4 regions of the Shinella sp. R2-11 genome follow, and region 2 is predicted to be linked to each of the others. Evidence: predicted binding sites of a transcription regulator. Region 2 holds the regulator's gene; each other region holds the start of a gene.
The links. Region 2 encodes LexA, which represses DNA repair genes until DNA is damaged. Its sites were predicted from a motif close to TGTTCNNNNTGTGTTCNG; they were not measured.
Positions count from the first base shown of each region.

Region 1 (3,194 bases), on a different contig from region 2:
CATGTCCTTGCGGCTCTTGAGGTAATGGTCCGGCGACAGGCGGAAGCGGTTGTCGTCCGACACCATGGCGTTGTGCGCCACGGCCATGAGCGCATCGTGCGCGTCGTAGTCGTCGGGCGCCGGGAAGAAGGGCTCGTTGGTCGCCACCAGCGGCACGTCCCGCGCATAGGCAAGCTCGACCATGCGCCGCTCGTGCTGCCGGTCATAGCGCCCGTGGCGTTGCAATTCGATATAGAGCCGGTCGCCGAAGACGCGCTTCAGCGCATCGAGACGGGCTTCCGCGGCAGTCGGCTGGCCGGCGAGGTAAGCCATGTCGACCGGGCCGCCCCGCGCGCCGGTAAGGGCGATTAGCCCCTCCGTCCCCTCTTCCAGCCAGCGATAGGCGATGTGGATCGCCTGGTTGCCCTCGCCGCCGAGATAGGCGCGGCTGACGAGATCGACGAGGTGCGCATAACCGGCATCGCTCGCCGCCAGCAGCACGATGGACGGCAGCTTCTGGAGATGCGCCTGCTGGCCGCGCCGCTCCCCCTCGCCTTCGTCCTCCATGTCGATGGAGAGCTGGCAGCCGATCAGCGGCTGGATGCCCTCGCCGACCGCCTTCTGCGAAAATTCGAGCGCAGCGAAGAGATTGTTCGTGTCGGTGATGGCGATCGCCGGCTGCTGGTCGGAGGTCGCCTTGCCGATGATCTTCTTGATCGGCAGGGCGCCTTCCAGCAGCGAGAAGGCCGAATGCACGCGCAGATGCACGAATTGCGGCGTCTCCGCGATCTTCCCGTCGTCCGTCCTGGGTGTCTCGTCCGCCATCGCAATCGTCCTTTCAGTCAGACGGGAAGCTTAAGCGGATTCGACCCCGTCTCGTCCAGACGGTTCTTGGCTTTGCACCCGGTTTCCACGCCGGGCGCACATGGCGGATGGCCCCGCCGTCAGATGCCGAAAAGAATGACGGAGAAGCTGGCGACGAACATGGCCATGGAGGCGAATGCAGCAAGATCACGAAGAAAATCGGTCATTTTGGCTTCCTTTCCCTTTATGTTTTTAGTTTGTTCTATTTTTGTTCATGCGTCAACCGGTTTTCCACAGGGGCCCGGAAAAACCTTCCGGCCAAAGATTTAGGGTCGGGTCCAAACCAAGCATGACGCGCAGAGGCCTTCGGGAATTTGCCGATGGTTCGCCGGCCGGCAGGCTGCTACTTCCTGTTGATTTCCCCCATGGGACGGGTGCAAACCGGCTGCATGCTTTCGTGGTGTGCTTTATGGTCGCCTCCACGAATGGAGGAAACATGATGAAGCCTTGGATTGCCGCCCTTCTTCTCTCGGTCACGCTGCCCGCCGCCGCTGCGGCCGCGGACTTTCCCGCCGGCCGCATCATCGCCATGGCGAGTGGCGACTGGGACAAGGACGGCACGCCGGATCTTGCGGTGGTGGCGACGCCCGGCGATGACAGCGGCGACGACAACGGGCTCTATGTCTGGCTCACGAGGAAGACGGAGGGGCGCCTGACGCCGGTCCTGTCGCTGCCCAATTCCGTCTGGGGCAACCTGACCCTTTACGGCCAAGAGCCGGAATTGACGGCGCTTGCCAACGGCTCCTTCACGCTGACGACGAAGAACGACTCGGTCGGCCGCGACCGCTGGCGCCAGTCGCTCACTATCGCCTATCGCAATTTCGACTTCATCGTCGCCGGCTACACCTTCTCCTCCTACGACACGATCGCGGAGGAAGGAGCCGAGAACAGCACGAAAGAGTGCGACCTCAACGTCCTGACCGGCAAGGGCAAGAGCAATGGCCAGCCGGTGGCCGGCAAGGCGCAGTTCGTGCTTTTGAAGGACTGGAAGGACGAGATCGGCCGTTCGATCTGCGGGCTGGACTGACAGCCGTCAGGCCAGTTCGCGCACGAGGCCGTCCTCGATCGTCACGCGGCGGTCCATGAGGCCGGCCAGCTCGTGGTTGTGGGTGGCGATCAGCGCGGCGAGGCCCGACTGGCGGGCGAGCGCTTCCAGTGCCTCGAAGACATAGCCGGCGGTTTCCGGGTCGAGGTTGCCGGTCGGCTCGTCGGCGAGGAGGACGAGCGGGGCATTGGCGACGGCCCTTGCGATGGCCACGCGCTGCTGCTCGCCGCCGGAAAGCTCGGACGGGCGATGGTCGGCGCGGTGGCCGATGCGCATGTAGTCGAGAAGCTGGGCGGCGCGCTCGCGCGCCTCCGCCTTGGAGAGGCCGCCTATCAGCTGCGGCATCATGATGTTCTCGAGCGCGGTGAATTCCGGCAGCAGGTGGTGGAACTGGTAGACGAAGCCGATCTCGCCGCGGCGGATCGCCGTGCGCTGGTCGTCGGAGAGTTCGGCGCAGGAATGGCCGTTGACGAGGACCTCTCCGGCATCCGGCCTTTCGAGAAGGCCGGCGATGTGGAGCAGCGTCGACTTGCCGGTGCCCGACGGGGCGACGAGCGCGACCGTCTCGCCGCTCTTCAGCGTGAAGTCCGCCCCCTTGAGGATGGTCAGCACCGTCTCGCCCTGGCCGTAGTGCCGTTCGATGCCCTTGAGTTCCAAAGCCACGCGCGCAGTCATGCGTTCTGTTCCTATTCGTACCGAAGGGCCTGGACCGGATCGAGCCTGGAGGCGCGCCAGGCGGGGAAGATCGTCGCGAGGAACGAGAGCGCCAGCGCCATGACGACGACCGAAACGGTCTCGCCGGCATTCATGTCGGCCGGCAGCTGGCTGAGGAAATAGAGTTCCGGGTTGAACAGCGTCGTGCCCGAGATCCACGAGAAGAACTGGCGGATGGATTCGACATTGAGGCAGACGACGACGCCGAGCAGCACGCCGGCAAAGGTGCCGACCGTGCCGATGGCCGCGCCCGTCATGAAGAAGATGCGCATGATGGCGCCGGATGTCGCGCCCATGGTGCGCAGGATCGCGATGTCGCTGCCCTTGTCCTTCACCAGCATGATGAGGCCGGAGATGATGTTGAGCGCGGCGACGAGCACGATCAGCGTCAGGATCATGAACATGACGTTGCGCTCGACCTCCAGCGCCGAGAAGAAGGTGCGGTTGCGCTGGCGCCAGTCGGTGATGAAGATCTGCCGTTCGGCGGCGGCCTCCAGCGGCTGGCGGAGCTGGTCGACGGCATCGGGGTTCGAGACGAAGAGCTCGATCGACTGCACGATGCCTTCGGAATTGAAGTAGAGCTGCGCTTCCT
Region 1 is NZ_JBVAPC010000008.1:223,124-226,317, reverse strand. It holds gene dnaE (DNA polymerase III subunit alpha) at 1-804, opposite strand, end outside; gene ACZ1A1_RS20010 (hypothetical protein) at 1,280-1,870, shown strand; gene ACZ1A1_RS20005 (ABC transporter ATP-binding protein) at 1,877-2,563, opposite strand; gene ACZ1A1_RS20000 (lipoprotein-releasing ABC transporter permease subunit) at 2,575-3,194, opposite strand, start outside.
Region 1: the regulator LexA is predicted to act here: its motif matches at 1,042-1,059, upstream of dnaE (DNA polymerase III subunit alpha).

Region 2 (3,194 bases):
GGACGACGTGACCGCCGCCACGCGCGCGCTCCTCACCGGCAAGGCCGGCATGCTGGCGGCCGAATGATGGCCGGGGACGGCCGGACACTCACCCATATCGACGCTTCCGGCGAGGCCAACATGGTGGATGTCGGCGACAAGGCCGAGACGGTGCGCGTCGCCGTCGCCGAAGGCTTCGTGCGCATGGCCCCGGCGACGCTCGACCTCATCCTCAAGGGTGACGCGAAGAAGGGCGACGTGATCGGCACGGCGCGTCTTGCCGGCATCATGGCCGCCAAGCAGACGTCGAACCTCATTCCCCTCTGCCACCCGCTGATGCTGACAAAGGTCGCCGTGGACATTCGCGAGGACCGCACGCTTCCGGGCCTGCGCATCGAGGCAATGGCGAAGCTCACCGGCCGCACCGGCGTCGAGATGGAGGCGCTGACGGCCGTCAGCGTCGCCTGCCTCACCATCTACGACATGGCCAAGGCCGCCGACCGGGAGATGGAGATCGGCGGCGTGCGCCTGCGCGAAAAATCCGGCGGCCGCTCCGGCGACTACAAGCGCGGAGACGCATGATGTCCCTCCTGCCCGTTTCCGATGCCCTCGGCCGCCTGCTTTCCGCGGCAAGGCCCGTGCAACGGACGGAGACGGTGCGCCTCCACGAGGCCGCGGGCCGTGTGCTCGCCGAGGACGTCGCCGCCCGCCTCACCCAGCCGCCTTTCGACAATTCCGCCATGGACGGCTATGCCGTCCGCCATGAGGACATCGCCGAACTCGGTTCCGTCCTCAAGATCGCCGGCACCTCCGCCGCCGGCCATGCCTTCGAGGGAACGGCAGGTCCGGGCGAGGCCGTGCGCATCTTCACCGGCGCCCCCTTGCCCGCTTTCGCTGACACGGTTCTCCTGCAGGAAGACGCGGAACGGCTGGAAGACGGCCGCATCCGCACCACCTTCCTCACGCCGAAGGGCCGCCATATCCGCCCGCGGGGCCAGGATTTCTTCGAAGGCGATATCGTGCTGCACGCCGGCGACGTGCTCGATCCCGGCCGCCTGACCGTCGCCGCCGCGATGAACCATGCGGCGCTGGCCGTCTATGCCCGCCCGCGCGTCGCGGTCCTGGCGACCGGCGACGAGCTCGTGCCGCCCGGCGCATCCCCCGGCGCAAGCCAGATCATCGCCTCCAACACCTACGGCGTCTCGGCTATCGCCCGCGAGGCCGGCGCGGAGATCGTCGATCTCGGCATTGTCGGCGACGACAAGCAGGCTATCCTCGAAGCGGTGCGCAATGCCCTGTCGCTCGACATCGACGTGCTGGTGACGCTGGGCGGCGCCTCCGTCGGCGATTTCGACCTCGTCCAGCCGGTGCTCGGCGAGGCCGGCATGGAGCTCGATTTCTGGCGCATCGCCATGCGGCCCGGAAAGCCGCTGATGGTCGGCCGGCTCGGCCCGGTTCAGTTCGTCGGCCTGCCCGGCAATCCCGTCTCCAGCATGGTCTGCTCGCTGCTCTTCCTGGAGCCGCTGGTCCGCCGCCTCGCCCACCTGCTGCCGAAGAGCCGCCGGCACGAGGCGATCGCCGCCGTGCCGCTCCGCGAGAACGACCATCGGCAGGACTATGTCCGCGCCCGCATCGCCCGCGGCCCGGCCGGCGAGCTCCTCGTCACACCCTTTGACAAGCAGGATTCCTCGATGATGAAGATCTTCGCCGAATCCGAAGGGCTGCTGATCCGCGCGCCGCACGCGCCCGCCGCTAACGCCGGCACCCCCTGCGACGTCCTCCTCCTGCGCGAGCCCGCAGCCTGAGCGGCATTATTGTTTCAGCGGCCCCTTGCGGAACACATATGGAACAGATAGTGTCTGTTCTGGATTTGTTTCACGATTCTCGATGGGGATGCCATGCTGACGCGCAAACAACAGGAACTCCTGCTGTTCATCCATGAGCGTATGAAGGAATCGGGCATTCCGCCGTCCTTCGACGAGATGAAGGATGCGCTGGACCTTGCCTCCAAGTCCGGCATCCATCGCCTTATCACGGCGCTCGAGGAACGCGGCTTCATCCGCCGGCTGCCGAACCGGGCCCGGGCGCTCGAGGTCATCAAGCTGCCGGAAGCCTATTCGCCCAGCCTCCAGCCCCGGCGCGGCTTTTCCCCCGCCGTCATCGAAGGCAGCCGCGGCAAGCAGCCCGCGCCGGCCGCCGCCCCGCCACAGCGCACCGCGCCGCAGGCCGAGATGGCCTCTTCCGTCTCGGTGCCCGTCATGGGCCGCATCGCCGCCGGCGTACCGATCTCCGCCATCCAGAACAACACGCATGACGTCACCGTCCCGGCCGAGATGATCGGCAACGGCGATCACTATGCGCTGGAGGTCAAGGGCGATTCGATGATCGAGGCCGGCATTCTGGACGGCGACACGGTCATCATCCGCAGCACCACCAGCGCCAATCCGGGCGAGATCATCGTGGCGCTGGTCGACGACGAGGAGGCGACGCTGAAACGCTTCCGCCGCAAGGGCGCCTCCATCGCGCTCGAAGCCGCCAATCCCGCCTACGAGACCCGCATCTTCGGCCCCGACCGCGTCAAGGTCCAGGGCAAGCTGGTCGGCCTTATTCGCCGCTATCACTGAGCGGCGCGTCCGTTTCGAAACGGTCGGTGCGCCAGTCGTAGGTGCGGTGCCGGGACCAGGGGCGGTCGAGCGTTTCGACGGCTCCCGCGAACTCCGCATCGCCGAGCGCCTCGGAGCCTAAATCCGCCGCCGGCCGGATTTCGAGGGCGCCGGTCCTCCTCAGGTGCCGCGCGGTGACGAGCCTTGCACCAGAGCGGCAGGCATCGAGCCGGAGGGCGAAGGGCACGACGACGAGGTCGGCCCCGTCGCAGGCAAGCCCCAGGAAGGCGGTGTCCTCCAGTGTAACGATCCGCCAGCCGCTCGGCGAGACGGCGGCGCAGAAGGCTTTCCTTTCGCAGACGAAGCCGTTTTTCCGTTCGGCCATCTCCAGCGCCGCGATCAAGGCGGCCTCCGCCTTCCCGCGGTCGGCCTTCCGGCGCGGGCGCCTTTGCGGTGACGTATCGGCCGGTTCTTCTTTCACCTGTTCGATCGTCAGGCCAGCGGTCGTCCGCATGTCCGGTTTCACGAGCTCACCGAGCCGGAGTGCCCTTCGCCACTGGTCGTAGATGAAGCCTGGCGGGCGCGTGCGGTTTGCTGCCACCTTGCCCTCGC
Region 2 is NZ_JBVAPC010000002.1:299,386-302,579, reverse strand. It holds gene trpC (indole-3-glycerol phosphate synthase TrpC) at 1-67, shown strand, start outside; gene moaC (cyclic pyranopterin monophosphate synthase MoaC) at 67-561, shown strand; gene ACZ1A1_RS06175 (molybdopterin molybdotransferase MoeA) at 561-1,784, shown strand; gene lexA (transcriptional repressor LexA) at 1,878-2,603, shown strand; gene ACZ1A1_RS06165 (ComEC/Rec2 family competence protein) at 2,584-3,194, opposite strand, start outside.

Region 3 (3,194 bases), on a different contig from region 2:
GCTCGATCAGGACGGGGCGGAGCTCGTCGCGGTGGGCCTCCACCCAGGCCTTCGCCTCGTCCGGCGAGATGAGGTCCCAGAAGGCGGCGATCTCACCGTGGGTGGCAAAGCCGAGCCGTTCCAGCGCGCTGCGGCAGGCCCAGTCGACGAAGGCGTCGTGCTCCACGTCCGGCTCGTGATGATGCGTCGGGACGACGCGCTCGACGAGATCGTAGACCTTCTGGAAATTCTCCCGCCGGGCGATGGCGACCTTGCCGGTGCGCCAGAGATATTCCAGCGCCGTCTTGTTCGGGTGCCAGTTCCACCAGCCGCCGGACTTGTGATCGTCGGCCTTCAGATCGCGCGAAAGCACCGCGCCGCCCGAGACGATGCGCGCATAGGTCTCGTCGAAGGCCTCCTCGAAGCCCGGCTCGCGCCATTTGCGCCAGCGTTCGATGATGGTGGCGTCCTCACGGCGGAAGCGGTGCTTCCAGTAGCGGAAGAAGGCGCTCGGGATGATCGAGGCATCATGCGTCCAGTTCTCGAAAAGCTCGCCGTCCTTTTCCAGAAGCTCGGCCAGATGCTCGCGCCGGTAGGTCTGGTTGCGCGAGAAGAGGATCTGGTGATGCGCCCGCTCGACGGTGGCGATGCTGTCCACCTGCACGAAGCCGATATCGTGGATGAGCTGGAGCAGCCCCTCCTTGCCGAGCAGGCGGCCGGGAGAAGCGCAAAGGCCCTGGCGGGCGAGGAAGATGCGCCGGGCTTCGGCATTGGGGAGAAGAATCGTCATGGCTGGATGATAGGCATATATTCTTGGTTTGTTCCACTTCTTTCGAAGCGTCGCATCCAGTCCACCCCCTCTGCCTGCCGGCATCTCCCCCACAAGGGGGGAGAAAGCCTTGCTCACCGTTCGATAATGAATGCCAACGGAGCGGCGCGGTAAGCCCCTCCCCTTGTGGGGAGGGGTTGGGGAGGGGTCTCCCCAACGACCACCGCCCGGGTTCCCTTTGCGCCGCACCATGCTATAGCTCCCCACCAATTTCCGCGAACCGGGACCCCGCTCTTGGACATCGTCTTTTCCGCCGCCACGGTGCGCTACGGCGGGCGCATCGCCCTCCATCCGCTCGACCTTTCGCTCACGGAGCGGCGCATCGGCGTGGTCGGCCTCAACGGCTCCGGCAAGACCACCATGGCCCGGCTCATCAACGGCCTCGTCAAGCCGACCGAAGGCACGGTGACGGTCGGGGGGCTCGACACCGTGAAGGACGAGGCGGCCGCGCGCGGGCGGACCGGCTTCATCTTCCAGAATCCGCAGCACCAGATGATCCTGCCGGTCCTTGCCGAGGACATCGCCTTCGGCCTCAAGAACCGCGGCCTCGCCAAGGCCGAGATCGCCGAGAGGACGGATGCCGTTCTCGCCCGCTTCGGCATATCGCACCTCGCGCGGCGGCGCGTGCACGAGCTTTCCGGCGGAGAGACGCAGCTCGGCGCCATCGCCAGCGTGCTCGTCACCGGGCCGGACCTGCTCATCCTCGACGAGCCGACCAACCAGCTCGACCTGAAGAACCGCGCGTTGATCGAGCGCACCATCGCCGGCCTTCCCGAACAAGTCCTCGTCATCACCCACGACCTCGCGCTGCTCGAGGGCTTCGACCGCGTGCTCGTCTTCAACGAGGGCCGGCTTGCCGCCGATGCGCCGCCGAACGAGGCGATCTGCGCCTACCGGGAGATCGCGGCATGCTGAACGGGCTCGACATCGAGGGCAACTCGCCGCTCCACCGCATGCCGGTGCGCGGCAAGCTGATCGTGCTCTTCACGGCGGCGATCGGGCTGTTCTTCCTTTCGGACCTTCGCCTTCTCGTGCCGGCGCTCGGCCTTGCGGCCGCGCTCTTCCTTTCGACAGGTATAAACATTGCGGAAGCGTTCCGCCGCACGCGCTTCGTGCTCTTCACGGTGCTGCTCGTGGCGGCCGCGAACTATGTCTTCGTATCGCCGCACGAGGCGGTCGTCGTCTTCTGCCGGCTTTCCATCCTCGTGCTGCTTGCCGCCGCCATTACCGCGGCGACCGGCATTTCGGCCTTCATGGACGAGATCGCCCGGCTTGCCGCGCCGCTGGAACGCCTCGGCCTCGTGCGGGCGGCGGATGTAAGCCTTGCGGTCGGCCTCGTCATCCGCTTCGTGCCGGAGATTCTGGCGCGCTACCATGACATCGCGGATGCGCACAGGGCGCGCGGCCTGCCGCTGCGCCCGCTCACCGCGCTTGTGCCGCTGATCATCCTGACGCTGAAGGATGCGGATACGATCGCCATGGCGATTGACGCCCGCGGCTTTCGGCGTCACTAAAGTGCCCCGGCCTTTCGAACCACTAGCCTTTTCGAACGAGGACATGAAGTGACCACCAGAGATCTCGTGCTTGTCGCCCTTTTTGCCGCCATCATGGTCGTTCTCGGCCTTCTGCCGCCGATCACGCTCGGCTTCATTCCGGTGCCGATCACCGCGCAGTCGCTCGGCCCGATGCTCGCCGGCTGCATACTCGGCGCGCGGCGCGGCTTCCTCTCCATGCTGCTCTTCCTGCTGCTCGTCGCCATCGGCCTGCCGGTCCTGTCCGGCGGACGCGGCGGCTTTGCCGTGCTCGCCGGCCCGACGGGCGGCTATATCGTCGGCTGGGCCTTCGGCGCCCTCGTCTGCGGTCTGATCGCCCAGCGCCTCGTACGCGAGGGGCAGAACGAGATCGCCCAGATCGCCGCCTTCGTCGTGGCCGCCTTCGTCGGCGGTGTCGTCGTCGTCTATCTCTTCGGCCTCGTCTGGCTGAGCTACGCGACCGGCAATGCCTTCCTGCCGGCCGTCGTTGCCTCCGCGGCCTTCCTGCCGGGCGACCTGATCAAGGTGGGCATCGCAGCCCTTGCCGGCCGCGCCGTGCTCGCCGGCTACCCGCTGCTGCCGCAGCGCGCCTGAGCCCATGCTGCGTGCCGTCGTCCATGCCTTCGGCGATCCCCGAAAGGTGATCGGCCTCGAAGAAGTGGAACGCACGGCACCAGGCCCCGGCGCGGTGGAAATCCGTATCCGCCGCGCCGCCATCAACCCTTCCGACCTCATCCCCGTCACCGGGGCCTATCGCAGCCGCACCACCTTGCCCTTCGTGCCCGGCTTCGAGGGCGTGGGCGAAGTCACCCGCCTCGGCGAGGGCGTGACGGGGCTTGCGGCCGGCCGGCGCG
Region 3 is NZ_JBVAPC010000001.1:88,354-91,547, forward strand. It holds gene ACZ1A1_RS00440 (winged helix-turn-helix domain-containing protein) at 1-769, opposite strand, end outside; gene ACZ1A1_RS00445 (energy-coupling factor ABC transporter ATP-binding protein) at 1,043-1,723, shown strand; gene ACZ1A1_RS00450 (energy-coupling factor transporter transmembrane component T family protein) at 1,717-2,322, shown strand; gene ACZ1A1_RS00455 (biotin transporter BioY) at 2,371-2,934, shown strand; gene ACZ1A1_RS00460 (zinc-dependent alcohol dehydrogenase family protein) at 2,939-3,194, shown strand, end outside.
Region 3: the regulator LexA is predicted to act here: its motif matches at 788-805, upstream of ACZ1A1_RS00445 (energy-coupling factor ABC transporter ATP-binding protein).

Region 4 (3,194 bases), 390 kb from region 2:
ACGCGCGCCTGATCGGCGGCGATCTTCTGCTCGTCGCTGTCGAGCCGGGCGATCACCTGCCCCTGCTCCACGCGCTCGCCGGATTCGACGAGGACTTCCGTCAGGTTTCCGGTCGAATAGGGCGTGACCGTCACGGTGCGGATCGCCTCGCCGTCGCCGATGGCGTTCAGCCGGTCGTTGACGACGGCCATGGCGACGGGCCTGGTGGCGACGAGCGTCGGGCCGCCGCCGAAACCGCGGCGTTCGCCGCCTTCCTTCTCGCCCTCGGCCTTGCCGTCACCGGCCGGCGCGATGGCGGCGACGAGCCCGCCGGGCAGGCCCGCGGCCTCCAGCATGCCGTTCGCTCCCGGAACGAAGCGCCCCCAAAGCAATACCCCGGCCGCGATCACGCCGAAGCTGATGAGGAGCTGTTTCCAAACCCGCATGCACACTCTCTCCGATGGAAGCGAAACGTCGCCTGTTGCGACGCGACATAGGGCAAGTATCCCGCTTTGGAAATGAACCGGCAATGAAAGAGTACGATCATTACGAAATTGTAAGATAGCCGGGCCGGTCTGTTACCGAAATGTAAGAAAAGGTGGAGAAATCCGCCATGCCCGACCTTCCCTCGCTCGATGGGGGCGACGTCTCCGCCGGCGGCCTCGCAAGGGCCCGGACGGCTACGGTTTCCACAATCTTTCGGCCCTCGTTCTTCCCCGCGGAATAAAAGCAGAACGGAAAACTGGCCTTTCGGAACCGAATCACTACATTGAGCCGCATGATCAGCGGTTACGACGACATTCCCTTCTTCGACGAGGACCCGCAGCCCGGCGGCAAGCCCGCGGCGCCGGCAAAGCCGGCCGGCGGCCTCGGCATCGCCGCACGCGCCATGGCGGCCCGCGATGCCAACCGGGCGCCGGATTATCTCTCCGGCCTCAATCCCGAGCAGCGCGAGGCGGTCGAGACGCTCGATGGCCCCGTTCTGGTGCTTGCCGGCGCCGGCACCGGCAAGACGCGGGTGCTCACCACCCGCATCGCCCATATCCTCGCCACCGGCCGCGCCTTCCCCAGCCAGCTCCTCGCCGTGACCTTCACCAACAAGGCGGCGCGCGAGATGAAGGAGCGCATCGGCCTCCTCGTCGGCGGCGCCGTCGAGGGCATGCCCTGGCTCGGTACCTTCCACTCCATCGGCGTCAAGCTGCTGCGCCGTCACGCCGAACTCGTCGGCCTCAGGTCGGATTTCTCGATCCTCGACACCGACGACGTGGTGCGCCTCATCAAGCAGATCCTCCAGGCCGAGGGCATCGACGACAAGCGGTGGCCGGCAAAGCAATTCGCCGGCATGATCGACACCTGGAAGAACAAGGGCCTCGACCCGGCGCAGATCCCGGAAGGCGACGCCCGCGCCTTCGCCAACGGCAAGGGCCGCGAACTCTACGTCGCCTACCAGAACCGCCTGAAGACGCTGAACGCCTGCGACTTCGGCGACCTGCTGTTGCACCCGATCCGCATGTTCCGCGCCAATCCCGACGTGCTGGCGGAATATCACCAGAAGTTCCGCTACATCCTCGTCGACGAGTACCAGGACACCAACACCGCGCAATATATGTGGCTGCGCCTCCTCGCCCAGCGCCCGAAGGGCACGCCGCAGAACGTCTGCTGCGTCGGCGACGACGACCAGTCGATCTACGGCTGGCGCGGCGCGGAGGTCGACAATATCCTGCGCTTCGAGAAGGATTTTCCGGGCGCCAGGGTCATCAAGCTGGAGCGCAACTACCGCTCCACCGCCCATATCCTCGGCGCCGCCGGCCACCTGATCGCGCACAACGAGGACCGGCTCGGCAAGACGCTCTTCACCGACCGGCACGATCCCGACGACGACAAGGTCGTGGTGCACGCCGCCTGGGATTCCGAGGAAGAAGCCCGCGCCGTCGGCGAGGAGATCGAGCAGCTCCAGCGCAGGGAGCACAAGCTGAACGACATGGCGATCCTCGTGCGCGCCTCCTTCCAGATGCGCGAGTTCGAAGACCGCTTCGTCACGCTCGGCCTCAACTACCGCGTCATCGGCGGCCCACGCTTCTACGAGCGGCTGGAAATTCGCGATGCGCTCGCCTATTTCCGCCTCGTCAGCCAGCCGGCCGACGACCTCGCCTTCGAACGCATCGTCAATACGCCCAAACGCGGCCTCGGCGACACGACGATCCGCAACCTGCACGACTATGCGCGGGCGCGCGACATCCCTATGCTCGCCGCCGCGGCCGACATCGTCGAGACGGACGAACTGAAGCCGAAGGCGCGCAAGGCGCTCTTCGACGTCGTCGCCGATTTCCGCCGCTGGCAATCCCTGCTGGAAACGATGCCGCATACCGAGCTTGCCGAGCAGATTCTCGACGAGAGCGGCTATACCGCCATGTGGCAGGCCGACAAGTCGGCCGAGGCGCCGGGGCGGCTGGAGAACCTGAAGGAACTCATCCGCTCGATGGAAGCCTTCGAGTCCATGCGCGGCTTCCTGGAGCACGTCTCGCTCGTCATGGACGCCGAGCAGAACGAGAACCTCGACGCCGTATCGATCATGACGCTGCATTCGGCCAAGGGCCTCGAATTCGAGACCGTCTTCCTGCCCGGCTGGGAGGAAGGCCTCTTCCCGCACCAGCGCGCGCTCGACGAGGGCGGCCGCTCGGGGCTGGAGGAGGAACGCCGCCTCGCCTATGTCGGCATTACGCGCGCCAAGCGCCGCTGCCACATCTGGTTCGTCTCGAACCGCCGGATCCATGGCCTCTGGCAATCCACCCTGCCCTCGCGCTTCCTCGACGAGTTGCCGGAAACGCATGTCGAAGTGGCCGAGGTGGAGCAATCCTATGGCGGTTACGGCCGCGGCGGCTACGGCCAGTCGCGCTTCGACAAGCAGGAGCCGTTCCAGAACGCCTATTCGACACCCGGCTGGCGGCGCGCGCAGGCGAACCGCACGGATGCGACGCGGGACAACTGGGGCTCACGCTCCGGCCACGCGGTCGAGCGCATCGGCTACGGCGAGAGTGGCCCGCGCGGCCGCACCATCGAGGGCGAGCTGGTCGCCAAGTCGACCACGAGCGAGCCGTCGAAATTTTCGATCGGCGACCGGGTCTTCCACCTGAAATTCGGCAATGGCAACGTGGCGGCGGTCGAGGGCAACAAGCTGACGATCGATTTCGACCGCGCCGGCCAGAAACGCGTGC
Region 4 is NZ_JBVAPC010000002.1:693,221-696,414, forward strand. It holds gene ACZ1A1_RS08000 (efflux RND transporter periplasmic adaptor subunit) at 1-425, opposite strand, end outside; gene ACZ1A1_RS08005 (ATP-dependent helicase) at 758-3,194, shown strand, end outside.
Region 4: the regulator LexA is predicted to act here: its motif matches at 699-716, upstream of ACZ1A1_RS08005 (ATP-dependent helicase).